One region of the Pseudomonas sp. MTM4 genome, then DNA from elsewhere that is predicted to be linked to it. Evidence: predicted binding sites of a transcription regulator. Region 1 holds the regulator's gene; the other holds the start of a gene.

What was found. Region 1 encodes LexA, which represses DNA repair genes until DNA is damaged. Its sites were predicted from a motif close to CTGTNTNNNNANACAG; they were not measured.
Region 2: the regulator LexA is predicted to act here: its motif matches at 2,260-2,275, upstream of recN (DNA repair protein RecN).

The regions. Positions count from the first base shown of each region.
Region 1 covers NZ_CP048411.1:3,054-18,261, reverse strand. Annotated here, with positions in the region: gene uvrB (excinuclease ABC subunit UvrB) at 1-966, opposite strand, end outside; gene GYM54_RS00095 (amino acid aminotransferase) at 1,207-2,403, shown strand; tRNA gene GYM54_RS00090 (tRNA-Asn) at 2,455-2,530, shown strand; gene tsaA (tRNA (N6-threonylcarbamoyladenosine(37)-N6)-methyltransferase TrmO) at 2,690-3,388, shown strand; gene GYM54_RS00080 (penicillin acylase family protein) at 3,401-5,938, opposite strand; gene GYM54_RS00075 (DUF2489 domain-containing protein) at 6,007-6,471, opposite strand; gene GYM54_RS00070 (SEC-C metal-binding domain-containing protein) at 6,479-6,670, opposite strand; gene GYM54_RS00065 (LEA type 2 family protein) at 6,680-7,177, opposite strand; gene GYM54_RS00060 (S-methyl-5'-thioinosine phosphorylase) at 7,352-8,086, opposite strand; gene nagZ (beta-N-acetylhexosaminidase) at 8,101-9,099, opposite strand; gene GYM54_RS00050 (L,D-transpeptidase) at 9,116-9,640, opposite strand; gene GYM54_RS00045 (TetR/AcrR family transcriptional regulator) at 9,680-10,387, opposite strand; gene lexA (transcriptional repressor LexA) at 10,582-11,190, shown strand; gene sulA (SOS-induced cell division inhibitor SulA) at 11,361-11,843, shown strand; gene GYM54_RS00030 (hypothetical protein) at 11,910-12,146, opposite strand; gene GYM54_RS00025 (DMT family transporter) at 12,354-13,193, shown strand; gene GYM54_RS00020 (DUF6586 family protein) at 13,227-13,745, opposite strand; gene topA (type I DNA topoisomerase) at 13,860-15,208, opposite strand, start outside.
Region 2 covers NZ_CP048411.1:1,946,520-1,961,727, reverse strand. Annotated here, with positions in the region: gene GYM54_RS08965 (outer membrane protein assembly factor BamE) at 1-5, opposite strand, end outside; gene fur (ferric iron uptake transcriptional regulator) at 99-506, shown strand; gene recN (DNA repair protein RecN) at 564-2,237, opposite strand; gene grpE (nucleotide exchange factor GrpE) at 2,491-3,060, shown strand; gene dnaK (molecular chaperone DnaK) at 3,160-5,073, shown strand; gene dnaJ (molecular chaperone DnaJ) at 5,194-6,321, shown strand; gene dapB (4-hydroxy-tetrahydrodipicolinate reductase) at 6,406-7,212, shown strand; gene carA (glutamine-hydrolyzing carbamoyl-phosphate synthase small subunit) at 7,391-8,539, shown strand; gene carB (carbamoyl-phosphate synthase large subunit) at 8,575-11,796, shown strand; gene greA (transcription elongation factor GreA) at 11,793-12,269, shown strand; gene GYM54_RS08915 (DUF4149 domain-containing protein) at 12,280-12,678, shown strand; gene GYM54_RS08910 (YhbY family RNA-binding protein) at 12,706-13,017, opposite strand; gene rlmE (23S rRNA (uridine(2552)-2'-O)-methyltransferase RlmE) at 13,100-13,726, shown strand; gene ftsH (ATP-dependent zinc metalloprotease FtsH) at 13,934-15,208, shown strand, end outside.

The DNA of each region.
Region 1 (15,208 bases):
TGGCGGCGCCTCGCCGCTGTCGCGCCCCGAGAGGTAGCGTGAGTAGTTCTCGATGCCATTGCAGTAACCCAGCTCCATGATCATTTCCAGATCGAAGCGGGTGCGCTGCTCCAGGCGCTGCGCCTCCACCAGCTTGTTCTGACTGCGCAGGTAGTCCAGCCGGTCCTTGAGTTCGACCTTTATCTTTTCCACCGCCTCCAGCAGGATTTCGCGCGGCGTTACGTAGTGGCTCTTGGGGTAGAAGGTGAAGCGTGGCAGCTTGCGGATGACCTCGCCGGTCAGCGGGTCGAAGGCCGACAGACTTTCCACTTCGTCATCGAAGAGCTCTATGCGCACCGCTTCCAGGTCGGATTCGGCGGGGAAAATGTCGATCACGTCTCCCCTTACACGGAAGGTCGCACGGGCGAAATCCATATCGTTGCGGGTGTATTGCAGACCGGTCAGACGGCGCAACAACTCACGCTGATCGAGCCGGTCGCCGCGGTCCACATGCAGCACCATCTTCAGGTACGACTGGGGATCACCCAGGCCGTAGATGCAGGACACCGTGGTGACGATGATGGCGTCCTTGCGTTCCAGCAGCGCCTTGGTCGCCGACAGGCGCATCTGCTCGATATGGTCGTTGATTGAGGCATCCTTCTCGATGAAGGTGTCAGACGACGGTACATAGGCCTCGGGCTGGTAGTAGTCGTAGTAGGAGACGAAATACTCCACCGCGTTGCGCGGAAAGAACGCCTTGAACTCACCGTAAAGCTGCGCCGCCAGTGTTTTGTTCGGCGCCAGCACCAGCGTCGGGCGCTGCACGTGAGCGATCACGTTGGCGATGCTGAAGGTCTTGCCCGAGCCCGTCACGCCCAGCAGCGTCTGGTGCGACAACCCGGCCTCGATGCCTTCGATCATCTGCCGAATGGCTTCGGGCTGATCACCGGCGGGTTTGAAACGGGTGACCAGTTCAAATTGCGACATAACGACCTCTGGAGTTGCGGACCGGCTGGAGCGCCGATTGTGACATTTTGGGTGCCATCCGGAAGCGATGCCAGGCGGAACCCTGCGCTGTCGAAGGGCGCCAATTCTGTCAGAAAAACCGCCCCGGCATCTCGCGACCGAGGACCGGTGCGGCTATACTCCTGCCCCGTTTGCGCACCGCCCTCAGCGCGAAGCGAGGGTGCTGTATCACTCACCTTCTTCTCTTCGAGCCTCCCCACCATGAGTTTGTTCTCTGCTGTCGAAATGGCGCCGCGCGATCCGATTCTCGGCCTCAATGAAGCCTTCAACGCCGACACGCGGCTGAACAAGGTCAACTTGGGAGTTGGCGTTTATTACAACGAAGAAGGCCGCATTCCTCTGTTGCGCGCAGTTGCCGCTGCAGAAATGGCACGCCTGGAGCTGAACGCACCGCGCGGTTACCTACCCATCGAAGGGATCGCCAGCTATGACATGGCGGTTCAGGGACTGCTATTCGGCGCGGATTCGGCGCTGGTGGCCGACGGCCGCGTAGTGACCAGCCAAGCCCTAGGCGGCACCGGCGCGCTGAAGATCGGTGCCGACTTCCTCAAGCGCATCCTGCCGGATGCCGTGGTCGCCATCAGCAACCCCAGCTGGGAAAATCATCGCGCCCTGTTCGAATCCGCCGGTTTCGCCGTACAAAACTACGCCTATTACGATGCCGCCACTCATGGCGTCGACCGCGCAGCCATGCTCGAAGACCTGAAGAATCTTCCGCCCCGCTCCATCGTCGTGCTGCACGCCTGCTGCCACAACCCCACCGGCGTCGACCTGCTGCCCGAAGACTGGAAGCAGGTACTGGAAGTCCTGCGTGCCAAAGATCACGTACCCTTCATCGACATCGCCTACCAGGGCTTCGGTGACGGCATCGAGGAAGACGCCGCTGCGGTGCGCCTATTCGCCGAATCCGGCATGACCTTCTTCGTCTCTAGCTCGTTCTCCAAATCCTTCTCGCTGTATGGCGAGCGCGTCGGCGCGCTGTCGATGGTCACCCAGAGCCGCGAAGAGTCGACCCGCGTGCTGTCGCAGATCAAGCGCGTGATCCGCACCAACTACTCCAACCCGCCGACTCACGGCGCCACCGTGGTTTCCGCCGTGCTTAACAACGCGGAACTGCGCGCCATGTGGGAAGCCGAGCTGGGCGAGATGCGCACCCGCATTCGCGAAATGCGCCTGACCATGGTCCGCCTGCTGGCCGAGAAAGGCGCCAAACAGGACTTCAGCTTCGTCGCCAAGCAGCGCGGCATGTTCTCCTATTCCGGGCTGACCGCCGCTCAGGTCGAGCGCCTGCGCGTCGAGTTTGGCGTCTACGCCATCGGCACCGGACGCATCTGCGCGGCCGCGCTTAACCACAACAACCTGGACCACGTCACCGACGCCATCGTGCAGGTGATCTGATCGGCAAGGACTTGACTTCCCTTTTGTAAACAGTAGGATACGCACCGCTGTTCCGCGATAGCTCAGTCGGTAGAGCAAATGACTGTTAATCATTGGGTCCCTGGTTCGAGTCCAGGTCGCGGAGCCAAACTTCAAAGCCTCGGTTCATACCGGGGCTTTTTTGTGGGCGGATGGAAAGATTATTTGGCAAGCCTCCCTTCGGAGGTGCCTGCTGCGCAGCCATTGAACATACCACCCTGCGCCAGCAGGTAAGATGGCCGCTTTCTTCACCGCATACAGCACGCGCATGTCCTATTCCGTATCGCCCATTGGTTTCATCCGCTCCTGCTTCAAGGAGAAGTTCGCCATTCCTCGGCAGCCGCAACTGGCGCCCGCGGCACGTGGCGTTCTTGAGTTGCTGCCGCCGTTCGACCAGGCCCATGCGATCGAAGGCCTCGAACAGGTCAGTCACGTCTGGCTGCTATTTCTCTTCCATCAGACGCTGGAAGCCGAGCCACGCCTGCGGGTACGTCCGCCGCGACTAGGTGGCAACCGTATGGTGGGCGTCTTTGCGACCCGTTCCACGCACCGCCCGAATGGGATTGGACAATCGGTGGTCAGGCTGGAAGGGATCGCACCTGGCCGTCTGCAGCTGTCGGGAATCGATCTGCTGGACGGCACGCCGGTGCTGGATATCAAACCTTACGTGCCGTATGCCGATGCAATCACCAATGCGTACAACGGCTTGGCGACCGATGCGCCGGAGCCGATAACCGTGCACTGGACCGAGGCGAGTCTGCAACAGGCCCGTAGCGAAGCCCTGCGGTTGGGCGAGCCGCTGCAGGAGTTGATCGAACAGTGTCTGGCTCAGGACCCGAGACCGGCCTATCAGACGCCTTCACCGGCACGCCGTTACGGCACGCGCCTGTGGGACATCGATGTGCGCTGGCACTACCCTGATCCGGCGTCCATCACCGTGCTGGAAGTGACCCGGGTACCGCACTAGGTTGACCCGGCGCTACTGGCGCGCCGGGGTGAGCAATAGCCGTTGAGTACCGTAGACGTTGTCCAGATTCTCGGCCTTGAACGGAAAGCTCATGTATCCGCCTTTCAACCACGCATCGATACCGTCGGCATAGTGCGGGCTGGCCGGATTACCTGACTGACCGGAGCTGTTAAGTCCCATCATCGGTTCATCGCGTCCGAAATCGACGATGATGCGCATGGCCGGGATCAACCAGGTATCGAAGTTGTCGCCCCAGCGATAAGCCGAAACGTTCAGGGTGCTGTGATCGCCTCCCGCCGCGAACGGGCCGCGGTCGAGATAGTTGGCGATGGCGTTGATCCCAGCACGCTGACTGGCCGACATGTAGGGCGCCAGCTGTGTGGTCCCGGTTTGCCAGGTGTAGCTGTGCAAGCCACCCCAGCGCCAGGCACCGCGATCCAGCCCCTGGGCGGCTTCCATGCGTTTGGTTGCCGCTGCCAGGGAGCGCGCCAGAATGGCGGGTTTGTCCTCTTTTAGCGGCGTGCTCAGGTCATCCCAGAACGGGCTGTCGTCGCGACCGAGCAAGTGGTCCGCCTGCGCCGAGTAGGATGTGTTGGCGATATCCACCAGTCCCTTCCATGCAGCACTGGTGTCCGGCCCGAGTTCGTCGAGGAAGGTCTGTCGCGCCGACTCCGTCAGGAAGGCGGCATACAGAGCGGCGTCGGCGGAGTTTGCGGCGAGCTTACCATCGAACCTCAGAAGGCTCGTAAGCGCCTCGCGCGCCCTGTCTCGCTCAGGTGCGGCGAGCGTATCGATGGCGGTTTTCAGCGACTCGACCATTCCTGGCGCCTGCAGCATCGTTTGCAGCTTGGCAGCAAAGGTCGTGGTCTGGTCGTATTGCATGGCGATTGCACTGCGGCTGTCCTGTTTGCCCTGAGCAAGCAGCTCGGCAATGCGCTCGCCACGTTCCGGGTAAAACCAGGAGTTTGATAACTGCATGCCGTAGCCTTTGGCGACGGTGCGCTGATTGGCAGTCGCCAGCCAGCCTCGTGGCGGGTCCTGATCATAGGGGTGCAGCATGGGATCGGCGAAGCCATCCCAGTCGTAGCGGCCCTCCCAACCTGGTGACGGCATAAGACCCAGGCCTTCGCGACGATTGGGATAGCGCCCGGTCACCTGCCAGCCGGTGCTCTGCTCATCGGCAAAAACGATATTGAGTGCCGCGGCACGGATTTCACGAGCCGCCTCGAACGCTTGATCCACCGATTGCGCGCGAGTCAGGTCGAAAAACGCATCCAGCGACCGATCGCCTTCGAACTGCGTGGTTTTCAGCGCAAGCCCGTAACCGCTACTCAGCTGCAAAGGTTGCAACGGATGCTTGCGCTCGCCCAGTACGCTGTTCAGCAATGGGCCATTACGGGTCTCGTAAACTGTCTCGCGCTGCGGCCGTCCACCTTTGACGAAAAAAGTCTCGTGGCGCTCTCGGGCAGGCACCCATTTACCATCGGCGAGATAAAGCAAGCGGCCACCCTCACGGCGTACCTGCTCCAGAAACAGATCCTGGTTATCTCCCATGACCATCGTCATGCCCCAACCGAGCTTGCCGTTGAAGCCCGCGACCACGGCGGGCACGCCTGCGATCGTCACCCCCGCAGCCTGGAATCTAGGCGAACGGATCTGCACGAAATTCCAGTAAGAGGGCAACGACAACGGCAGGTGCGTGTCATTGGCCATCAGCGGTTTGCCGCTGCGGGTGTTGCTGCCGGATACGGCCCAGTTGTTCGAAGCGGCGACACCCAGCATGTTCAGTGAGGCAACCTGGGAAGCAGCGTTATCGAGCGCAGCAAGTCCCGGTATGTCTCCACTCAACTTGAGTCCCTTAAGCTTCTGGGCCTCTTCGAATGGCAGCGCCTCGTCAGGATAGACGGGCATCAGCCAAGCGAGCTTGTCGCTGCCGACTTTCTGCGCCATGACCAGCGACGCGATTTCTTCCTGCAGATTCACCGCCAGGCCGAAATTCAGCAGGCAGAACACCAGCACCGAGTCCTCAGCTTTCCAATATTCAGGGGTGTAGTCGGCGGCAGCCAGATCCATCGGCAGCCTGTCGCGATGGCGGAACAGGTATGCATTGACGCCTCGCGCATAGACTTCGAAGAAGCGCTTCATGCGCGGCGACGCATCGCGATAGAGCACGGCAGCGCTTTTTCGAAGATCGACAGCGCGCATGAAGCGATCGATATCCAGCACACCAGGCCCAGCCATCTCTGCAAGCCGCCCTTCAGCAATGAGACGCAAGCTGACCATCTGGCTCAAGCGATCAGTGGCATGGACATAACCCAGGCCGAACAACGCATCGTGGAACGTCGCCGTCTCGATCAACGGCATTCCCAGCGTGTTGCGTCGAATACTTACGCTCTTGTCCAGACCGGTAATTGCCTGGACGCCATGTGAGGGCGGAAGACTGTCGCTGTAGCGACTGTCCAGGTAGGCCTGACAACCGCTGAGGCCGCCAGTGATCAATGCAGCGCCCAGAGTCAGGCGAAACAGAACGAACGGCAGACGCAGAGACATGATGGCTCCTTGCAGGCAGGGCATGAGGAATAGACAGGATAGAGGATGCGATGCGTATGCCGTCGCGCTCAGGCGGCTTCCCGAGCTTTCGGCAAGACGTCGTCGAGCAACCAGCGAGCGGACCGGCGAGCCGCTGCCTTGTGTTGCAGTTCGAGCGCACTGAAGTTGGCTTCGTGACGGCGGCGTTCGGTTTTGTCCAAGGCTTTCCAGGCGGCGTGCGTGGGTACCTGTTCGGTTGCCTCGAAGAGCGTCTGAAATACTTGGCAGCGCGGATCCTGCCCAAGGTTCGAATCGTAATTGTCCAGCAGAACCTTGATCCGAATCGCGCCTTCGATCAGCGGCACCTGCTCGTCGAGCAGGCTGCCGGCGAGCACGCGCAGATCAGCCGCAAGCGCCACTTGCTGCTGCGCCTGCAGGGCCGCGAGTTGTTGCTCTCTGCGCCAGACCCTGCGCCACAGATGCAGAGCGTATCCAGCCAGCGCCACAATCAGCAACAGGCCAGCAACGAACAGCACAATGGCAAGGGGCGTCATGAGCGGATCAGGCTCCGTGGCACTTCTTGAATTTTTTCTGGCTACCGCAGGGGCAAGGGTCGTTGCGGCCGACATCCTTCAGCGGATTGCGTACCGGATCATGGCTGTGATTGCAGTGCGGGCCGTGAACATGAGGTGCATGGTCGTGATCGTGGTCGTGATTGCAATCGGGACCGTGCACGTGGGTTTCGTGGTTCATGAGGTGTCGCTACTCCGGGATAAAGTTGCCGGGGATTATCTCGCCATTGGTGGAGATGTGCACGCGTCGCCCGAGCATCAAACCAGTTTTCAGCTCACCATCCAGACGATAGGCGATCGGCCGATCCGGCTTCTCGAGCAAGCGCACGATGTACTTCATATGCCGCCAGAGATTGGTGTGGATGGGCACTTCGTAGTAGTCGAAGCCATGACCGGGAACTGTCGTCCAGCCGCTGGACTCGCCGCTCGCCAGCTCAATGTCGTTGAGATGAACTCTATAGATCAGGCCACGTACAGGTAGGCTCTGCTCATTGGGATTGTCGATGCGAAAACGCAGCATGAACTGCTGCTCAAGGAGTCTCGCCTTGATGATCTCAACATCGGTAAGCTGAACCCGAGGATCTTTGAAATCGCCGCTGAACCAGGTCGAACAACCCGCAAGGCCAGACAGCAGACCCAGCAAAACCACTGCTCTCGATATTCTTCTTATAAGTGAGTGGCAAAGCATTCCGGTACTCCAAAGGACGGCCAAGTGTAGCAAGCGGCAGATCAGCTGCAATGGGTGTATGGCGAAATTAGCATGTCCCTGCTACGTCTTTGCTACTCCTGCCGCTGCCATGGTCCCGTCGCGCTCTGCTCACCTTTCGGCCTCCCCCAGGAACGCCGCTGCGTCTGCATTCAATCAACCAAGCGCTCGTGCAAGCACCGCCCGCGTCTTGACTATCCCTTCCGCCAGCGCCGCTTCGATTTCAGCCATTGTGATCACACCGATGGTTTTGCCGGCGGCCGGATTGACCACCAGTGCCAGGCAGGCGTACGGCAGCTCAAGCTCGCGAGCGAGCACCGCTTCGGGCATGCCGGTCATGCCGACGATATCGCACCCATCGCGCTCCATTCTGGCAATTTCGGCCACTGTCTCCAGCCTCGGCCCCTGGGTACAGCCGTAAACGCCATGACTGCTGAATAGGTAGCCCTCGGCAGCCAGACCGGCAATCAGACGTTGACGCAGCGGTTCGTCGTAGGGGTAGCTGAAATCGACGTGAGTGACGTGCTTGATGTCGCCCTCGAAGAAGGTGTGCTCACGCCCATAGGTGTAATCAATGAGCTGATGCGGTACACACAAGTGGCCCGACCCCATCGCCGAATGGATGCCGCCGACGGCGTTCACCGCGACGATCGCCTGCGCCCCGGCGCGCTTGAGCGCCCATAAGTTGGCGCGATAGTTCACCTGATGCGGCGGGATGCGATGCGGATGACCATGGCGCGCCAGAAAGAGTATTTCTCGACCAGCATATTTCCCGCGCAGAATTTCCGCTGATGGCGGGCCGTAGGGCGTTTCCATGGGTACAGCTTCATGCAGGCTGAGCCCCGGCAGCTCGGTGAGCCCGGTGCCGCCAATAATGGCGTGGACTGTCATCTTTGTTTCCTTGGTCAAACGATCAATTCGGCTGCTTTGAGCGCGGCAATCGATGCGCGCCAACGCGGATCCTGCTTGTATTCCAGCGAGCCTGAAACACGACTGCGCATCTTCGCCAGCATCGGTGACGGTTGCGCGCCGCGACGCTGCAGCGCCGACAGTGCCAGTTCAGCTGCACCCCTGTCGTTACACACCAGCCCCATGTCGCAGCCCGCCGCAAGCGCTGCCTCGATGCGACTCGCCGCATCACCCGCGACATGCGCACCAGCCATCGACAGATCATCGCTGAAGATCACGCCCTGGAAACCCAGCTCTTTGCGCAGGATGTCCTGGAGCCACCGTTGAGAGAAACCAGCCGGTTTGTCGTCTACTTGTGGATAAATCACATGGGCCGGCATTACCGCATCCAGTTCGCCAGCTAGCCGCCGGAACGGGATCAGGTCACGCTGGCGAAGCGCCTCGAGCCCTCGCTCATCGACCGGGATCGCCACGTGCGAATCAGCCTCGGCCCACCCATGGCCCGGAAAATGCTTGCCTGTGGCTGCCATTCCAGCGCTGTGCATACCCTTGATGAACGCGCCCGCGAGCTCGGTAGCGCGTTGCGGATCGCCCTCGAAAGCGCGTGGACCAACCACTGCGCTGCGCTGATGATCGAGGTCGAGCACTGGCGCGAAGCTGAAATCCAGCCCAACCGCCAGCACTTCCGTAGCCATCACCCAACCGCAGATTTCCGCCAATTGCTGGGCATCAGCACGCAACGCGAATTCGCGCATCGCCGGTAGGCGAATGAAATCACGCCGCAGCCGCTGGACGCGTCCGCCCTCCTGATCGACCGCAAGCAAAATGTCAGGCCGTACAGCCCGAATCGCACGGCAGAGTTCCTGCACCTGACGCGGGTTTTCGATATTGCGCGCGAACAGAATCAACCCGCCTACTTCCGGCTTACGCAGCAACTGGCGATCCTCGGCGGTCAGCCAAGTGCCGGCGATGTCCAGCATCAATGAACCTTGCATGATATTGAGCAGATCCTTAATTCAGCGTTGCGCTCGACCAATCGGGGCATGCCGCTTCGCCTATCTGTACGGCACAACCAGCCGGCACCCGCGGGAACAGATCGAGCAAGTCGGCATTGCGCAGCCTGATGCAGCCGTGAGAGAGCGGTACGCCCATGGGCTCTGAATCAGGCGTGCCATGCAAATAGATGTATCGACGGAAGGTATCGACCGCGCCCATTCGGTTGTATCCGGGCTCGCAACCGCTGAGCCAAAGAATGCGGGTCAGTATCCAATCGCGTCCTGGGTAGCAATCATGCAGTTCCGGGCTCCAGACCTCGCCAGTCCAACGGCGGCCACGCAGAACAGCGTCGGCCGGCAATCCTTCGCCGATGCGCGCGCGCACCCGGTGAAGGCCACGCGGCGTACAACCGGAACCGTTGCGTTCCCCCGCACCATTAAGGGCGGTCGACACGGGAAGCCTGAGGCGCAGCCTGCCTTCGGAAAATCCGTAGAGCAGCTGGTCGGCAATTGAGATATGGAGTAAATCGAGATCAGACATGGGCGGCAAGCTTAGCCGATCGTTCCCAAACCGTGCACCTCAACTCTTGGCCGGCATTGCCAATGCATTGCGACGGGCAATGGCGTGAGCCTGCGCCAGGTCGGGATCGTCCACGCCGGAATCAGCTCGCATACCGGCCGCCAGAAACGGAACCATCATCCGCATGACCTGCTCGATGGACGTTCTGGCACCGAAGTCGTTCTCGGCTATCGCCCTCAGCGCCTTGATGCCCGACATGCTGAACGCCGCCGCGCCGAGCATGAAATGTACGCGCCAGAACAGTTCGATCGGCGGAATCGAAGGGGCAGCCTCATGCACCCGCATCATGTAGCGACGGAAGACCTTGCCATACATATCTTCGAGGTATCGCCGCAGGTGGCCCTGGCTCTGGCTGAAGGACAGGCCCAACAGGCGCATGAAGATCGACAGGTCGTCGCCACTGCGCGGCGTCACCGCCAGCGCCTGCTCGACGAGGATCTCCAGCAGCTCTTCGAGACTTTCCTTTCTGTCGGACTGGGCTTCACGCCTGTCCAACTCACGCTCGAGACTCACACAGAACGGGCCGAGAAAACGCGAGAAGACCGCCTGGATCAGGGCCTTCTTCGAACCGAAGTGGTAGTTCACCGCAGCCAGATTCACCCCGGCCTTACTGGTGATAAGACGAAGCGAAGTCTCGGCGAAGCCTTTCTCAGCGAATAACTGTTCCGCTGCGTCAAGAATACGCTCCACTGTTTCAGACTGCGCCATGCCCCCTCCTCCGACAAACACTTGTTTGAAACTTACGTTTCAGCCCACATCAAGTCAACCATCAAAGCGCCTGAACGCTTTCGCTTTCAACCAAAGTTAGCGGCACGCTCCTCCAGCTCCCCACCAAACAACGATTGCCAAGCATCAGGCACTGTATATAATCCCAGGCACTGTATAAAAGCACAGAGACGCTCATGATCAAGCTGACCCCTCGCCAGTCGGAAATTCTTTCGTTCATCAAGCGCTGCCTGGAAGACAACGGCTACCCACCTACGCGGGCGGAGATCGCTCAAGAGCTGGGATTCAAATCGCCCAATGCGGCCGAAGAGCATCTGAAAGCGCTGAACAAAAAAGGCGCTATCGAGATGACGCCTGGCGCATCGCGCGGGATACGTATTCCCGGCTTCGAACCCGCAGCCGAGGAAAGCGGCTTGCCGATCATTGGGCGAGTCGCCGCTGGCGCGCCCATTCTGGCTCAGCAACATATAGAAGAGTCCTGCCAAATCAATTCGACATTCTTTCACCCGAAAGCCGATTACCTATTGCGCGTGCACGGTATGAGCATGCGAGACATCGGCATTTTTGACGGAGACCTGTTGGCCGTCCATACCACACGAGAAGCGCGCAACGGTCAGGTCGTTGTGGCCCGCATCGATGATGAGGTCACTGTGAAACGTTTCAAGCGTGAGGGCCACAAGGTTTGGCTACTGGCCGAAAACCCTGAATTTGCCCCAATCGAAATCGATCTCAAGGAACAAGAGCTTATTATCGAAGGGTTGAGTGTCGGTGTGATACGCCGCTAACAGACCGTTAAAAAAGGTAGGCAAGACGAGGCGCGACGACCTACGGAAAAACAGCCGAAGATGCGGACCGGCCTCGCTTACGAGCTGACTGTTTGAATGAGCGCCTGAGGCTGTTTTTAACGAAGTATTGGCAATGCAGGCAGTTTCAACAGCCTGCCAAGGAGAGGTTGATGCAGTACCACCCCCAGCCCACCACAGGCAAACCACCGCAGCTGTCCTTGTTCGAAGGCCTGATTGCACATCGCTTGATGCCAATTCAGGAAGTCGTCCGCAGCAAGTCAAAAGAAACCGATGACAGCCTGAGCGAAATGACCCTGAGCGGTAGTAGTGATCACTGTCACCTGCTGCTCGCATCCATCCTTCGAGATCTTAGCGAAGCTGCCGATACGCGCTGGCTAACACTGATTGCGCCACCCGCATCGCTTTCACAAAGCTGGCTGCGAGATACCGGACTCAACCGCGACCGCATTCTGTTGTTGCAAGCTCGAGAAACGCAAGGTGCTCTTGAGCTTGCATGCAAAGCGCTCATGTCAGGCTGCAGCCATACGGTCATCACCTGGCTGCCGCGCCTCGACAAACATGGTCGGCTGAAACTCCGCGCGGCAGCGGACCAAGGTAGCGCGCGCAGCTTGAACATACGCTTGGGAAACTGACCCCAGCTGCTCGGCATAAGGAAGTGCCGAAACCCACCCAACCGCAAAGGCAACCAGGCAGCCGTCTCAATGTAGTACGCGCGGCCCCTCTTCCTCCCGCTCGAACTCCCCTTCCGATACTCGTCCCGCCATTTGCACGCCGACATTGAACATCGCCTTGGCGATTTCGACATGCTGACCTTGCAGGAACACCTTGGCATCGTCGGAAAAATCCAGCGTGACCAGAACACCCTCATCCTCAGCACGACGCAGCACGATGGTACCGTCGGGTAGCTCGACGATTTCCAGAAACGATGTTGGCATGAGTCTGCTCCCCGTGAAACGGCGCATTGTAACAGCCGACCGACTTGTCGGCTGCCCTTGGCTTCTCCACGTGAGAACCGTGCCGTGCTCATCATGGAGCGGTGGGCTTAAAGCAGGTGCGCCGTCGATCAGCGACACAGTAGGATGGGACCTTATAGAAGTCCGGACAGCAGTCAGGACAGCCCTAGCCGCTTCAAGGTACTCAGGATGAGCACAAGAACCTTACTGTTGACCGCATTGGCCATGCTCGCCTTTGCTGGCAATTCGCTGCTTTGCCGTGCCGCATTACGTGACAGTCAGGTCGACCCTACAAGCTTTACCGCGCTGCGCCTGCTGGCCGGGGCGCTGGTGCTGTGGCTACTGCTACGGCTACGTAACGGCCCTTCGGCTGCAGCTGGCGGCTGGTACGGCGCCCTCGCGCTCTTTGCCTATGCTGCAGCGTTCTCGTATGCCTATCTGCACCTCGATGCTGGCGCTGGAGCATTGATGCTGTTCGGTGCCGTGCAGCTGAGCATGATTGTCTGGGGTCTCATCACAGGAGAGCGGCTATCCCGCCTGCAGATCACCGGGCTGGTACTGGCTGCAGGGGGACTGGTCACAATCCTTCTACCCGGCACGAGCATGCCGCCGCTATCGGCTTCGTTGCTGATGGTAATTTCAGGTGTCACCTGGGCAGCCTATTCGCTGCTTGGAAAAGGCGCGCCCGATCCGCTGGCCGCCACCGCTGGGAATTTCATTCGCAGCCTGCCGTTCATGGCCGTGCTTTGCCTACTGGCTTTGGATGGGCTCGAATGGGACCGCGCAGGAGTCATATACGCCTTGTTATCCGGCGGGCTGACATCGGGTGTCGGCTACGCGATCTGGTATGCCGCGTTACCTGGCCTTACGGCTATTCAGGGCGCCAGCGTGCAGCTGAGTGTGCCGCTTATCACTGCGCTTGCGGGCAGCTTGCTGCTCGGGGAAACGCTAACCGTCCAACTCTTGATTGCCGGTGTTGCAATCCTGGGCGGCATCGCTCTGGTCCTGCGGGTCAAGCACAACACATGACGCAGCCCCGGAAAGCCGCACAAGGCTTTCCATTCACCACTCGGTGAGCGATTCGCGGAAGCGCAAGGCCAGATCCTTCAAATTGCTCCGCCAGGATTCCACATCCGCACGCGCCAATTCCGGGGTTTCTTCGTCCACGCTGATCGCCTCGATCAACGGCATGGTTGGATCGGTCTTGCGTTTGGCAGGTGCGCGTGGCGGCTCGAATAGCGCGGTATGGGCCTGCAACAATTGCGCAAGCCAGGTTTCGGAGTACGCGGCCAACTCGCTCAGCTCTGCAAGTTCCGGACTGGGAGAGGGATCGGTCGTCGGGCGCACCAACAGCAATTCGACACGCGGCGCGCTCGCTCCAGGCAGACGGTAATAACCGGCAATCTCATGGCAAAGCCCTAGCAGCGCGCCGTACAGGTGAAAAAGACTGGCCTCTCGCTCTGCCTGGATTACGCCGGGAGCGTTCAGCGCGCCATGCTCTTCGGCCCGACGCCAATTCTCGAGAGCGAGCCCGGCGAAATAGATCTTCTGATTGGTTCGGGTATACAGCTCATGAGCCATGGCGGGTCGCTCTCGTAGATCAGCGTCAAGAAAGTTGCAGGCACACCGCCTGCTTCCATCGAGGCTATGCGGCTTCCGTTCTGCCCAGCCTCGAGCTCTCTTTCCAGCTTCAGCCTATTTGGTGGTTTTGTCTTCTATCTTCCACTTGCTGCCATCGTAGAACGCCTTCCAGCCAGTCGGTTTGCCGCTCACCTCGGTCTGCACATACTGCTCCTTGGTTTTACGGCTGAAGCGGATAACGGCTGGGCGGCCTTCCGGATCCTTCTGCGGCGCACTCATCAGGAAGTGATACTTCGGGTCGATCTCATCCTTGTGTGGAATCAGCTCCAACACCAGCGGTGCACGGGTTTCGCGGTTCTTTGGAAACTGACTGGCCGCAAGGAACAACCCGGATGCGCCGTCACGCAGAACATAAGTATCGTCCACCTTTTCGCATTTGAGTTCCGGCATCTTCACCGCATCCATCTTCGGCGGCGCCGCCTCACCACTTCTGAGTAGTTTGCGCGTGTTCTTGCACTCAGCGTTGGTACAACCGAAGAACTTGCCGAAACGACCGGTTTTGAGCTGCATTTCGCTGCCGCATTTATCGCATTCCAGGCTCGGACCTTCGTAACCCTTGATGCGGTACTGGCCTTCTTCGATTTCATAGCCGGTGCAATCGGGGTTATTGCCACAGATATGCAGCTTGTGCGTCTCGTCCAGCAGGTAGGCATCCATGGCGGTGCTACAGATCGGACAACGATGCTTGCCCAGCAGCACGAGAGATTCGGACTCGCCCTCGTCGTCGGCGGCAATCTCGTCACCTGGAATAAGGTTGACCGTGGACTTGCAGCGCTCTTTCGGCGGTAGGCTGTAACCAGAGCAGCCGAGGAACACGCCCGTGGAAGCCGTGCGGATCATCATCGGTCGGCCACAGACCTTGCAGGGAATGTCGGTCAGCGTCGGCTGGTTGGCACGCATACCATTTTCGCCGGCCTCGGCGACATCCAGCTTCTTGCGGAAGTCGCCGTAGAATTCGTCCAGCACGTGCTTCCATTCACGCTCGCCCTGGGCGACGTCGTCGAGGTGCTCTTCCATGCCGGCGGTGAAGCCGTAATCCATCAGGTTGTTGAAGCTTTCAGACAGGCGCTCGGTGACGATGTCGCCCATCTTCTCGGAGTAGAAGCGACGGTTGTGCAGCGACACGTAACCGCGATCTTGAATGGTCGAGATGATCGCCGCATAGGTGGACGGCCGACCGATGCCACGCTTTTCCATCTCTTTGACCAGGCTTGCTTCCGAGAAGCGCGCCGGCGGCTTGGTGAAATGCTGGCTCGGGTCAAGCTGGAGCAGCGCCATGGCATCGCCCTTGTTCATCTCCGGCAGTACATCGTCTTCGCCGCTCTTGCTCTGCTGTGGCATGACCTTGGTATAACCGTCGAACTTGAGAATGCGGCCCTTGGCACGCAGCTCGAAGTTCCCGG
Region 2 (15,208 bases), 1.9 Mb from region 1:
TGCATCGGTGGGTGACTTCCACTATCTTGGCTGGGCAAAGCCTGGATCATACCCGTATTGAAGGAGGCTGCGAAACAGCAGCAACGAGAAAGCCAACCATGGTTGAAAATAGCGAACTACGCAAAGCCGGCCTCAAAGTGACCCTGCCACGGGTCAAGATTCTGCAGATGCTGGATACCACCGATCGGCGCCATATGAGTGCCGAAGATGTCTACAAAGCGCTGATGGAGGCGGGCGAGGATGTCGGCCTGGCCACGGTTTATCGCGTGCTCACGCAATTCGAGGCGGCGGGGTTGGTGGTTCGCCACAACTTCGATGGCGGCCATGCGGTATTCGAGCTAGCCGACGGTGGCCACCATGACCATATGGTTTGCGTCGATAGCGGTGATGTCATCGAATTCTTCGATCATGACATCGAGAAGTTGCAAAAAGAGATCGTCCAGCGCCACGGCTACGAGCTCGTTGATCACAATCTGGTGCTCTACGTGCGCAAGAAGGCCGAGTGATTATTTAGTGCTGCGTAAAAAGGCGACCTTTCGGTCGCCTTTTTTCGTTGTGGCCGTTTACACCTGGACTGAGCTGATCATCTGGCGGGCGTGGGCCAGCGCTTGTTCGGTCAGGTCGACCCCGCCGAGCATGCGTGCAATCTCCTCGACGCGCTCGCTTTCCTGTAGCACGGCGACCGCCGTATGGGTCTCGTTCTGGCCGCGTGCTTTGTGCACGAACAGGTGGTGATGCCCCTGGGCAGCAACTTGGGGCAAATGGGTAACGGTCAGCACCTGTCCTTGTTCGCCGAGGCGGCGCAGCAGTTGACCTACCACTTCAGCGGTAGGACCGCCGATGCCGACATCGACTTCGTCGAACACCAGTGTCGGTACGTGTGAAGTCTGCGCGGTGATCACCTGGATCGCGAGGCTGATTCGCGACAGCTCGCCGCCGGAAGCGACCTTCGCCAGCGGACGCAGTGGCTGGCCAGGGTTGGCACTGACGAGAAATTCCACCTGTTCCAGCCCGTATGGAAGGTGCTCGCCTTCAGTGCAGGGCTTGAGCACGACTCTGAACTTGCCACCCGGCATACCTAGGCGCTGGATTTCCGTCTCCACCGAAGATGCGAGCGTCTCGGCTGCTTGCCGGCGAGCGTTGCTCAGCTCGGATGCCTTGTCTTGATAATGCCGGCTGTAGGCGGCCAGCTCCTCGCTCAGGCGCTCCAGCGCTTCGTCATCAGCGTTCAGGCTTTCGAGCTCTTCCAACAGGCGCTGCTGCAAGGGGGGCAGTTCGCCTGGTTGTACGCGGTGCTTGCGTGCCAGGGTATAAATGTTGTCCAGCCTTTCTTCCAGTGTCTGCTGACGCTCGGGGTCGGCATCGAAATGATCGACGAAACGATTCAGTTCGCCCATGGCCTCCTCGACCTGGATCTGCGCGCTGGCCAGCAGATTCACCGCTTCAGCCAGTGCGCCGGGCTGGTTCTGGAAAGCGGACAGGCGTTGCAGGCTGCCCGTCAGTGCCGACAGCACGTTACCGGCATCGCTCTCGCTGCACATGTCCATGACCTGGCGGCAGGCGCCGAGTAGCTGTTCGGCATTGGCCAGGTTCTTGTGCTCCTGTTCCAGTTGTCCCAGTTCACCTTCGCCAAGGGCGAGATTTTCCAGCTCTTCCAACTGATAGCTGAGGAGCTGATGGCGTGCGCGCTGCTCGTCGCTGCTATTGCTCAGGCGTTCGAGTGTCTGGCGGGTCTGGCGCCAGCGCTGTGCGGCCAGCTGTACCTGGCGCGCGAGTTCCTGGCTGCCGCTGTATTCGTCGAGCAGGCGCCGGTGGGTATCGGTTTTCAGCAGCGACTGGTGTTCGTGCTGGCTGTGGATATCGATCAGCAGCTCGCCGAGTGCCTTAAGGTCGCCCTGCGGGCAGGGGGTGCCGTTGATGTAGCCCCGCGAGCGGCCTTCGGCGGTGATGACGCGGCGCAGGATGCATGGGCCGTCATTGTCCAGGTCGCGCTCGGCGAGCCAGGCACGCGCATCGGGTATGTCGTCCAGATCGAAACTAGCAAGGATGTCGGCCTTGTCCGCGCCGATGCGCACCGCACTGCTGTCGGCGCGATCTCCCAAGGTAAGCCCGAGGGCATCGAGCATGATCGACTTGCCGGCGCCGGTTTCCCCGCTGATCACGCTCATGCCGCGCTGCAGTTCGAGATCGAGGTGTTCGACGATGGCGAAATTATGGACGGACAGATGAACCAGCATGGCAGGGCTCCCGAAAGCGTGGCTGGCTATTTATACAGTAGTTTTTGAGGCGGCTTCAAGCAGGAAGAAAAAGCAGTGACGAGCCGTAAGCTGCAAGCTCGAGAGGGAATACAAAGGTAAAGCATCTCGATGCAGCTCGAGCCGCTCATGCGTTTAGCTTGCTGGCCGCCCCTTGAACCAGGATTCCGTGCCCCCATATAGCGGCACAAGCGCGGGTTCGACAGCCCGCTGACGTTTTGATGAGGAGGATCGCATGGCCGACGAGCAGAACCTGGACAACCAGAACCCTGAAGAGAGCGAGGAATTGCAAGCCGAGGTGACCGAGGATCTGGCTGCGCGCGTGCATTCGCTCGAGGAGCAGCTGGCGGCGGCGCAGGACCAGTCTCTGCGGGTTGCCGCCGAGTTGCAGAACATTCGCCGCCGCGCCGAGCAGGACGTGGAGAAAGCGCACAAGTTCGCACTGGAAAAATTCTCGGGTGATCTGCTGGCGGTGGCTGACAGTCTGGAGCGCGGCCTCGAGCTGTCGAGCCCAGATGAAGAGGCCGTCAAGGCCGTGCGTGAAGGTCTCGAGCTGACGCTCAAACTGCTACTCGACACACTGGCACGCCATCAGCTGACGCAGCTCGACCCGCAAGGCGAGCCCTTCAATCCCGAGCATCATCAAGCCATGGCAATGGAAGAAAGCACCCACGCTGAGCCTGGCAGCGTGCTCAAGGTCTTCCAGAAGGGCTATCTGCTCAATGGCCGCCTGTTGCGCCCGGCAATGGTCGTCGTCAGCAAGGCGCCGGCGCAAACCCCGCCTTCGATCGACGAGAAGGCTTGAATTTCGGCTGCGGACCCCCATCTGGTAGCCAAGCGTTTTTGTGTTACCCGCAGCCGGTAAACAGGCGCGGATTTCATCCAAGATTTCGGAGATAGATAAATGGGCAAAATCATCGGTATCGACCTGGGGACCACCAACTCCTGCGTCTCTATTCTGGAAAACGGCAAGGCCAAGGTCATCGAGAACGCTGAAGGCGGTCGTACCACGCCGTCGATCATCGCGTATGCAAACGACGGCGAGATCCTGGTCGGCCAGTCTGCCAAGCGTCAGGCCGTGACCAACCCGCACAACACCCTGTACGCAGTGAAGCGTCTGATCGGCCGCCGCTTCGATGAAGAAGTCGTGCAGAAAGATATTCAGATGGTCCCGTACAAGATCGTCAAGGCTGACAACAGCGACGCCTGGGTGGAAGTGAACGGTCAGAAAATGGCGCCGCCGCAGATTTCTGCGGAAATCCTCAAGAAGATGAAGAAGACTGCCGAAGACTATCTCGGCGAGCCGGTCACTGAAGCGGTGATTACCGTACCGGCCTACTTCAACGACAGCCAGCGCCAGGCCACCAAGGATGCCGGTCGCATCGCTGGTCTGGACGTCAAGCGCATCATCAACGAGCCGACAGCGGCAGCACTGGCTTACGGCATGGACAAGGCCAAGGGCGACCACACCGTGATCGTCTACGACCTGGGTGGCGGTACCTTCGACGTATCGGTGATCGAGATCGCTGAAGTCGATGGCGAGCACCAGTTCGAAGTGTTGGCCACTAACGGCGACACCTTCCTCGGTGGTGAGGACTTCGACATCCGTCTAATCGACTACCTCGTCGACGAGTTCAAGAAAGAAAGCGGCATGAACCTCAAGGGCGACCCGCTGGCCATGCAGCGCCTGAAGGAAGCTGCTGAGAAGGCCAAGATCGAGCTGTCCTCCAGCCAGCAGACCGACGTCAACCTGCCGTACATCACTGCCGATGCGAGTGGTCCGAAGCACCTGAACGTGAAGATTTCCCGCGCCAAGCTCGAAGCGCTGGTCGAGGATCTGGTGCAGCGCACCATCGAACCTTGCCGCATCGCGCTGAAGGATGCCGGTATCGATGTATCGAAGATCGACGATGTGATCCTGGTCGGCGGTCAGACCCGCATGCCGTTGGTGCAGCAGAAGGTTGCAGAGTTCTTCGGTAAGGACGCGCGCAAAGACGTCAACCCGGACGAGGCCGTTGCCATGGGCGCTGCCATTCAGGGCGCGGTACTGGCCGGTGACGTCAAGGACGTGCTGCTGCTGGACGTGTCCCCGCTGACCCTGGGTATCGAAACCATGGGTGGCGTGATGACCGCGCTGATCGAGAAGAACACCACCATCCCGACCAAGAAGTCGCAGGTGTTCTCCACTGCCGATGACAACCAGAGCGCCGTGACCATCCACGTGCTGCAGGGCGAGCGCAAGCAGGCCAGCGGCAACAAGTCACTGGGTCGTTTCGACCTGGCCGAGATCCCGCCGGCACCGCGCGGCATGCCGCAGATCGAAGTCACCTTCGACATCGACGCCAACGGCATCCTGCACGTGTCCGCCAAGGACAAGGCCACCGGCAAGCATCAGTCCATCGTGATCAAGGCCAACTCCGGTCTGTCCGAGGAAGAAATCGAGCAGATGGTGCGCGACGCCGAGGCCAACGCCGAGGAAGACCGCAAGTTCGAAGAGCTGGCCGGTGCGCGCAATCAGGGTGACCAGTTGGTCCATGCGACTCGCAAGATGATCACCGAGGCTGGCGACAAGGCCACCGAGGAAGACAAGGCCAGCATCGAGAAGGCCCTTGCCGAGTTGGAAGTTGCTATCAAGGGTGACGACAAGGCCGAGATCGAGGCGAAAATCGCGGCGGTGTCCCAGGCCTCTACACCCCTGGCGCAGAAAATGTATGCCGAACAGCCTCAGGGTGGCGAAGGCCAGCCGGCCGGTGACAATGCGCAGCCTGGTGACGACGTGGTCGATGCCGAGTTCGAAGAGGTCAAGGACAACAAGTAAGCCTGGCTTACTCCGCTCCAGTCCGTCCCGACTGCGTTCGGGCGGGCCAGATCGCTGCGCGGGGGCTTGCTCCCGCGTCGGCGTGTCTGGAGGGTACGAATTTGAAGGTTCAGGAAATTTATGGCCAAACGTGATTATTACGAAGTGCTGGGCGTCGAGCGTGGCGCCAGCGAGGCGGAGCTGAAAAAGGCTTACCGTCGTCTCGCCATGAAGCACCACCCCGATCGCAACCCAGGGGATAAGGCGGCCGAGGAGAGCTTCAAGGAAGCCAACGAGGCTTATGAAGTGCTTTCGGACGCCAGCAAGCGCCAGGCCTACGATCAGTACGGCCACGCCGGTGTCGATCCGCAGATGGGAGCCGGCGCGGGTGCAGCCTATGGCGGCGCCAATTTCTCCGACATTTTCGGCGACGTGTTCAGCGATTTCTTTACTGGTGCCCGCGGCAGCTCCCGTGGTGGTGCGCAGCGCGGCAGCGATTTGCGTTACACCCTCGAGCTGGATTTGGAAGAGGCCGTGCGCGGCACCACCGTGACCATTCGTGTGCCGACGCTTGCCGAGTGCAAGACCTGCGATGGCTCCGGCGCCAAGAAGGGCACCAGTCCGGTTACTTGCACTACTTGCGGTGGCATCGGTCAGGTCCGCATGCAGCAGGGCTTCTTCTCCGTTCAGCAAACCTGCCCGCGCTGTCATGGCAGCGGCAAGATGATCTCCGACCCTTGTGGCAGCTGTCATGGCCAGGGGCGTGTTGAAGAGCAAAAGACGCTGTCGGTGAAGGTGCCGGCGGGTGTCGATACGGGTGACCGCATTCGCCTGACCGGCGAGGGCGAGGCCGGAACTCAAGGTGGCCCGGCGGGTGATCTATACGTGGTGGTCAACGTGCGAGAGCACGCGATCTTCCAGCGCGACGGCAAGCATCTGTATTGCGAAGTGCCGATCAGTTTTGCTGACGCGGCGCTGGGCGGTGAACTGGAAGTGCCAACCTTGGATGGTCGCGTCAAGTTGAAGATCCCCGAGGGCACCCAGACCGGCAAGCAGTTCCGCTTGCGTGGCAAGGGTGTGGCGCCGGTGCGCGGTGGTGCGGCGGGCGACCTGCTGTGCCGGGTTGCGGTGGAAACACCGGTTAACCTGAGCAAGCGCCAGCGCGAAATGCTCGAGGAATTCCGCGGCACGCTGCAGGGCGACACCTCTCATTCGCCCAAGGCCAGCGGCTGGTTCGAAGGTGTGAAGCGCTTTTTCGGCGATGTCTGAGCGGAAGCTGGAAGCTTGAAACCGGAAGCCTGAAGCGCGCCGGAGCAGCTTTCAGCTTCAGGCTTTCCAGCTTGGAGCTTTGTTATGCGACGTATTGCAGTGATGGGCGCCGCTGGGCGCATGGGCAAGACCCTGATCGAAGCGGTGCAGCAGACCGCTGGCGCCGCCGGACTTACCGCGGCGATCGATCGGCCTGATAGTACGCTGGTCGGCGCCGATGCCGGCGAGCTGGCGGCGATCGGGCGTCTGGGGGTGCCGCTGATTGGTGACGTGGCCAAGGTGGCAGATGAGTTCGACGTGCTGATCGACTTTACCCACCCTTCGGTCACCTTGAAGAATCTGGACGTGTGCCGGCGTGCCGGCAAGGCGATGGTGATCGGTACGACCGGTTTTTCCGACGCTGAAAAAGAACGCCTGGCTGCCGCTGCGAAGGATATTCCCATTGTCTTTGCCGCCAATTTCAGCGTTGGGGTCAACCTCTGTCTGAAGCTGCTCGATACTGCGGCCCGTGTGTTGGGCGACGAGGCTGACATCGAGATCATCGAGGCGCATCACCGGCACAAGGTCGATGCGCCATCCGGCACTGCGCTGCGCATGGGTGAGGTGGTCGCCGAGGCGCTGGGGCGCGATCTGCGCAAGGTCGCGGTCTATGGGCGCGAAGGCCAAACCGGCGCGCGCGAGCGGGACACCATCGGCTTCGCCACGGTGCGTGCCGGTGATGTGGTGGGCGACCATACCGTGCTGTTCGCTGCCGAAGGCGAGCGGGTCGAAATCACTCACAAGGCCTCCAGTCGCATGACCTTCGCCAAGGGCGCGGTACGCGCAGCTTTGTGGCTGGATGAAAAGCCGGCCGGGCTGTACGACATGCAGGACGTGCTTGGCTTGCGCTGATTCGCCGTCGGGTGGATTGCGGCTGGACCGCAAGAGGGGTTTTCTGTAAGCTTCCCGCTTTAGTGTGTCCACTAAAAGTTGCGCAGAATGACTCCAATAAAAAGCGGGATGACCTTCATACGTCATCCCGCTTTTTTACAATCTGCGCCTGCTTCAGCCTTGATCTTTGGGAGGTCTCTTGACTAAGCCAGCCCCTACGCCAGCCATTCTGGCCCTTGCCGATGGCAGCATTTTTCGCGGCGAATCCATCGGCGCCGATGGTCAGACCATCGGCGAGGTGGTGTTCAACACCGCCATGACCGGCTATCAGGAAATCCTCACCGACCCGTCCTACGCCAAGCAGATCGTGACCTTGACTTACCCGCATGTGGGTAATACCGGGACCAACCCTGGCGATGCCGAATCCTGGAAGGTCTGGGCCGCCGGCCTGGTCATTCGCGACTTGCCTTTGTTGGCCAGCAACTGGCGCAACCAGCAGTCGCTGCCCGACTATCTCAAGGAGAACGGCACCGTCGCCATCGCTGGGATCGACACGCGCCGCCTGACCCGTATCCTGCGCGAGAAGGGCGCTCAGGATGGCTGCATCCTGGCGGGTGAAGATGCGACCGAAGAGAAGGCGTTAGAGCTGGCGCGAAGCTTTCCAGGCCTCAAGGGCATGGACCTGGCCAAGGAAGTCAGCGTAACGGAACGCTACGAATGGCGCTCCAGCGTGTGGTGCCTGGAAAACGACCAGCACGCGGAAACTCCGGCCAGCGAGCTGCCGTACCACGTGGTGGTCTACGATTACGGGGTGAAATACAACATCCTGCGCATGATGGTTGCGCGTGGATGCCGTCTGACCGTCCTGCCAGCGCAGACGCCTGCCAGCGAAGCGCTAGCGCTGAATCCCGACGGTATCCTGCTGGCTAACGGTCCGGGCGATCCGGCGCCGTGCGATTACGCCATCAAGGCCATCCAGGAGATCCTGGAAACCGATACACCGGTACTCGGCATCTGCCTGGGCCATCAGCTGCTAGCGTTGGCTTCCGGCGCGACCACAGTGAAGATGCCCAATGGGCACCACGGTGCCAACCATCCGGTGCAGGACCTGGACACAGGCGTGGTGATGATCACCAGCCAGAACCACGGTTTTGCCGTAGACGAAGCCAGTCTGCCAAGCAACCTGCGCGCCACGCACAAGTCGCTATTCGACGGCACCTTGCAAGGCATCGAGCGCACCGACAAGGTGGCCTTCAGCTTCCAGGGTCACCCCGAGGCCAGCCCAGGCCCGCATGACGTAGCGCCGCTATTCGACCGATTCATCGAAGCCATGGCCAAGCGCCGTTAAGCCTGCCGACTGACCAAAGGATTCGAGAGTAGACCATGCCAAAACGTACAGATATCAAAAGCATCCTGATCCTCGGCGCTGGCCCCATCGTCATCGGCCAGGCCTGTGAGTTCGACTATTCCGGCGCCCAGGCCTGCAAGGCACTGCGCGAGGAAGGTTTCCGCGTCATTCTGGTGAACTCCAATCCAGCCACCATCATGACCGATCCGGCCATGGCCGACGCCACCTACATCGAGCCGATCAAGTGGGCCACCGTGGCCAAGATCATCGAGAAAGAACGTCCCGACGCCCTGCTGCCGACCATGGGCGGCCAGACCGCGCTGAACTGCGCGCTGGATCTGGAAAAGCATGGCGTGCTTGAAAAGTTCGGCGTCGAGATGATCGGCGCCAACGCCGACACCATCGACAAGGCTGAAGATCGCTCGCGCTTCGACAAGGCGATGAAGAACATCGGCCTGGCATGCCCGGTTTCCGGCATCGCGCACAACATGGACGAAGCTTACGGTGTGCTCGACAAAGTCGGCTTCCCTTGCATCATCCGTCCATCGTTCACCATGGGTGGCACCGGTGGCGGCATCGCCTACAACCGCGAAGAGTTCGAAGAGATCTGCGCCCGCGGTCTCGATCTGTCGCCGACCAGCGAGCTGCTGATCGACGAGTCCTTGATCGGCTGGAAGGAATACGAGATGGAGGTGGTCCGCGACAAGAAGGACAACTGCATCATCGTCTGCGCCATCGAGAACTTCGACCCGATGGGTGTACACACAGGTGACTCCATCACCGTCGCCCCGGCGCAGACCCTCACCGACAAGGAATACCAGATCATGCGCAACGCCTCCCTGGCGGTGCTGCGCGAGATTGGCGTGGAAACCGGCGGCTCCAACGTGCAGTTCGGCATCTGCCCGAACACCGGCCGCATGGTCGTTATCGAGATGAACCCGCGCGTGTCGCGCTCCTCGGCGCTGGCCTCCAAGGCCACGGGCTTCCCGATCGCCAAGATCGCCGCCAAGCTGGCGGTGGGTTACACCCTCGACGAACTGTCGAATGACATCACCGGCGGTCGCACCCCGGCGTCCTTCGAGCCGGCCATCGACTACGTCGTTACCAAGATCCCGCGTTTTGCCTTCGAGAAATTCCCCAAGGCCGACGCTCGCCTGACCACTCAGATGAAATCCGTCGGTGAGGTCATGGCCATCGGTCGTACCTTCCAGGAGTCGGTACAGAAAGCGCTGCGCGGTCTGGAGGTTGGTGTTGCTGGCTTCGATCCGAAGCTGGATTTGGCCGATCCGGAAAGCGAGAGCACACTCAAGCGTGAGCTCACTGTGCCTGGTGCTGATCGCATCTGGTATCTGGGCGACGCTTTCCGCGCCGGCAAGTCGGTGGAGGAGGTGTTCGATCTGACCCGGATCGACGAATGGTTCCTGGTGCAGATCGAAGATCTGATCAAGGATGAAGAACGCATCAAGACCATGGGCCTGTCCAGCATCGACCGCGATGTGATGTACAAGCTCAAGCGCAAAGGTTTTTCCGATGCGCGTCTGGCGAAGCTGCTTGGCGTGACCGAGAAGAACCTGCGCAACCATCGCCAGAAGCTAAAGGTGTTGCCGGTCTACAAGCGCGTCGATACCTGTTCGGCCGAGTTCGCCACCGACACCGCCTACATGTACTCGACCTACGAGGAAGAGTGCGAAGCCAATCCGTCGAGCCGCGACAAGATCATGATTCTCGGCGGTGGGCCTAACCGTATCGGCCAAGGCATCGAATTCGACTATTGCTGCGTACACGCGGCGCTGGCGATGCGCGACGACGGTTACGAGACCATCATGGTCAACTGCAATCCGGAAACCGTCTCGACCGATTACGACACATCGGATCGTCTGTACTTCGAGCCGGTGACGCTGGAAGACGTGCTGGAAATCGTCCGCGTCGAGCAGCCCAAGGGCGTGATCGTTCAGTACGGTGGCCAAACCCCACTGAAATTGGCTCGTGCGCTGGAAGAAGCTGGTGTGCCGATCATCGGTACTAGCCCTGACGCCATCGACCGTGCCGAAGATCGCGAGCGCTTCCAGCAGATGGTCGAGCGCCTCAATCTGCGCCAGCCGCCAAACGCGACTGCGCGTAGTGAAGAAGAGGCGCTGGCCGCATCTAAGGTCATTGGCTACCCGCTGGTGGTGCGTCCGTCCTACGTGCTTGGCGGGCGTGCGATGGAAATCGTCTACCAAGAAGAAGAGCTGCGTCGCTACATGCGCGAAGCGGTGAAGGTCTCCAATGACAGCCCAGTGTTGCTCGACCATTTCCTCAATTGCGCTATCGAGGTCGATATCGACGCGGTGTGCGACGGCGAGCATGTGGTGATCGGGGCGATCATGCAGCACATCGAACAGGCGGGTGTGCACTCCGGTGACTCGGCTTGCTCGTTGCCGCCGTATTCGCTGCCGGCACATATCCAGGACGAGATCCGCGATCAGGTCAAGAAAATGGCTCTGGAGCTCGGGGTTGTCGGTCTGATGAACGTGCAGATGGCGGTTCAGGGCGAGGATATCTTCGTCATCGAAGTGAACCCGCGTGCATCGCGTACCGTTCCCTTCGTCTCCAAGTGCATCGGTGTGTCGTTGGCGATGATTGCCGCGCGTGTCATGGCGGGCAAAACGCTGGAAGAAGTTGGACTGACCGAAGAGATCATTCCCAACTTCTATAGCGTCAAGGAGGCGGTGTTCCCGTTCGCCAAGTTCCCGGGCGTCGACCCGATCCTTGGTCCGGAAATGAAGTCCACCGGTGAGGTAATGGGCGTTGGTGACAACTTCGCCGAAGCCTTCGCCAAGGCGCAGCTGGGCGCGAGCGAGATTCTGCCGAACAGCGGCTGCGCGTTTATCAGCGTGCGTGACGACGACAAGCCCCACGTGGCTCAGGTCGCGCGCGATCTGATCGAGCTCGGTTTCGAGGTGGTTGGTACGGCCGGCACCGCCAAGATCATCGAAGCTGCCGGACTGCCAGTGCGCCGGGTGAACAAGGTGACCGAGGGGCGCCCGCATGTCGTCGACATGATCAAGAATGACGAAGTCACCCTGATCATCAACACCACCGAGGGGCGTCAGTCCATTGCTGACTCCTACTCGATTCGCCGTAATGCTCTGCAACACAAGATCTGCTGCACCACCACGCTCGCAGGTGGCCAGGCGATCTGTGAGGCGCTCAGGTTCGGTCCCGAGAAATCCGTGCGCCGCTTGCAAGACCTCCACGCAGGAATCAAGGCATGACTAAATACCCTATGACTGTCCAGGGTGCGCGAGCCCTGGAAGAGGAACTCAAACATCTGAAAACCGAGCTGCGTCCGCAGATTACCCAGGCCATCGCCGAAGCGCGTGAGTTGGGAGATCTCAAGGAAAACGCCGAATACCATGCCGCTCGGGAGCAGCAGGGTATGGTCGAGGCGCGTGTCCGTGACATCGAGGGCCGTTTGCAGAATGCTCAGGTCATCGACATCGCCAGCATCCCTCATACAGGCAAGGTAATTTTCGGCACCACCGTTGACATTGCCAACGTCGAAACGGATGAAACCGTGACGTACCAGATCGTTGGTGACGATGAGTCCGACATCAAGCGCGGCAAACTATCTGTCAGCTCGCCCATCGCCCGTGCCCTGGTGGGCAAGGAAGAGGGCGATGTGGTGGCAGTTAAGACGCCTAGCGGTGTGGTGGAATACGAGATCGTCGAGGTTCGCCATATCTGACCGCCAATCAATGCGCGCCGGGGTGATCAGCTGGCAGCTGGCCCAGACGTTCTGGGTCGGCGGCCTTTGGTTACTGCAATTCGTGGTGTTGCCGGCGCTGGCAAAAATTGGCCTGGCGCCGCTATTGATCGAAGAGATTGCATCCAGCCTTCGGCCACTGCTGGTGGGCTTTGCTGCGTTCTGTGTCGGGCTGCAGGCAATTGTATTAATCCAGTCCGAAGGCTTTCGCAGTCTTTGGCGAGATGTGCGTGGTCAATTGTTGTTGACCGTATTGCTGCTTGCGGCGAGCCACTTCGTCGTGCGCGCAGGCGTCATTGAATCAGCGTACTGGTTGGTTTTCAGCTATTTGGTAATGGGGTTGTGCGGGCTGATGCTGGTGCTGCAGGTCGCTCCCGGACGGGAGCGATAGGCTAAAGGCGCTGAAGGCGAAAGCGGTTCAGCCCTGAAAGCGATGCACATTCGATAGTTGCTTGTTTACTTTCGGATTCTTCCGGTAGACCAATGCCATCTTGCCGATGGATTGAACCAGTTCGCAGCTGCCGATCTTGCAGAGTTCTTCCATTACCGCATGGCGATCGTCGCGCTCGGTGATTCGCAGCTGTACCTTGATCAGCTCGTGATCGTTCAAAGCGCGCTCCAGTTCGGCCTGCACGCCTTCGGTCAGGCCGTTCTCGGACACGATCAAAACCGGCTTCAAATGATGGCCGATAGATTTGTACTGTTTCTTCTGCTCGTTGGTGAGCGGCATAATTCGACCCTTGCGTCAGAACTCTTGAAAACGGCGGCTAGTGTAACTGACACGTCCTGAGCCGCACAGATGAGGTATCAGCTTGGCACGTTCCAAGACCAGCCCGCGTTGGCTGAAAGAGCATTTCGATGACCCCTATGTGAAGATGGCGCAGCGCGATGGCTATCGTTCACGGGCTAGCTACAAATTGCTCGAAATCCAGGAAAAGGACCGGATTCTGCGCCCGGGCATGACGGTGGTCGATCTGGGGGCGGCTCCGGGAGGATGGTCTCAGGTCACCAGTCGTGTCATCGGTGACCGCGGCCGCCTGATAGCCTCTGACATCCTGCCGATGGACAGCATTGCCGATGTGACCTTCGTGCTCGGGGACTTTACCGAGGAGGAGGTCTTCGCAGAAATTCTCCAGGCCATCGGTGATACGCAAGTCGACCTTGTGATTTCGGATATGGCCCCCAATATGAGTGGGGTGAAAGTAGCTGACCAGGCGCGCGCGATGTTTCTCTGCGAGCTGGCATTGGATTTGGCGATGCGTGTATTGCGCCCCGGTGGCGATTTTTTGATCAAGATCTTTCAGGGAGAGGGTTTCGATGCCTACCTGAAGGACGTGCGGCAGAACTTCGACAAGGTGCAGATGCGCAAGCCTCTATCTTCACGGGATCGCTCACGCGAACAGTATTTGTTGGCGCGTGGCTATCGTGGCGAGGAGTAGTCCCTCGGAGCCCCTGCTCCAGTGGTCTGATAGCGATTCCGGCTGGCGCCAACTGCAGGATTACGGGCTAGCATGTTTCATATCGGGTTACAGACCAAGCTGCCCGTTCAGTAACGTTGTGTAGTAAGTTAGGCCGAGAGCGAACCATCGGCCGTCATGCGGGCTCTCGACAACGAGCTCGCTCTAGAGGGTAGTGAATTGAACGACATGGCAAAAAACCTGATTCTGTGGTTGATCATTGCCGCTGTCCTGGTGACGGTGATGAACAACTTTTCCAGCCCGACCGAGCCCCAGACGCTCAATTATTCTGATTTCATCGAGCAGGTGAAGGAAGGTGGGGTGGAGCGCGTGACCGTCGACGGCTTCGTCATTACCGGCAAACGCAGTGATGGTGAAACCTTCAAGACGATTCGTCCGGCAATTCAGGACAACGGTCTGATTGGCGATCTGATCAATAACAATGTGGTGATCGAAGGCAAACAGCCGGAGCAGCAGAGCATCTGGACGCAGTTGCTGGTCGCTAGTTTCCCGATCTTGGTAATCATCGCGGTTTTCATGTTCTTCATGCGTCAGATGCAGGGCGGAGCGGGCGGCAAGGGCGGGCCGATGAGCTTCGGCAAGAGCAAGGCGCGCCTGCTGTCCGAAGACCAGGTCAAGACCACTTTTGCCGACGTCGCCGGCTGCGACGAGGCTAAGGAAGAAGTAACCGAGCTTGTCGAGTTCCTGCGCGATCCAGGCAAGTTCCAGCGCCTTGGTGGCCGTATTCCGCGCGGTGTGTTGATGGTGGGGTCGCCAGGTACCGGTAAGACATTGCTGGCCAAGGCGGTCGCTGGCGAGGCCAAGGTTCCGTTCTTCACCATCTCCGGTTCCGACTTCGTCGAAATGTTCGTCGGTGTGGGCGCGAGCCGTGTGCGCGACATGTTCGAGCAGGCCAAGAAGCACGCGCCGTGCATCATCTTCATCGATGAAATCGATGCCGTCGGTCGTCACCGTGGCGCAGGTCTGGGTGGTGGTCATGATGAGCGCGAGCAGACGCTCAACCAGCTGCTGGTCGAGATGGACGGCTTTGAAATGAACGACGGCATCATCGTCATTGCTGCAACCAACCGTCCTGACGTACTCGATCCGGCATTGCTGCGCCCTGGTCGTTTTGACCGCCAAGTGGTGGTTGGATTGCCCGATATTCGTGGTCGCGAACAGATTCTTAAAGTTCATATGCGCAAGGTTCCGCTCGGCGACAGTGTCGAGCCGGCGTTGATCGCTCGTGGTACTCCTGGCTTCTCGGGTGCCGATTTGGCCAACTTGGTCAACGAAGCCTCGCTGTTCGCCGCGCGCGCTGGTAAGCGCCTGGTTGAAATGAAAGAATTCGAGTTGGCGAAGGACAAGATCATGATGGGCGCCGAGCGCAAATCCATGGTCATGTCTGAGAAGGAGCGCCTCAATACTGCCTATCACGAGGCGGGTCACGCCATTGTTGGGCGC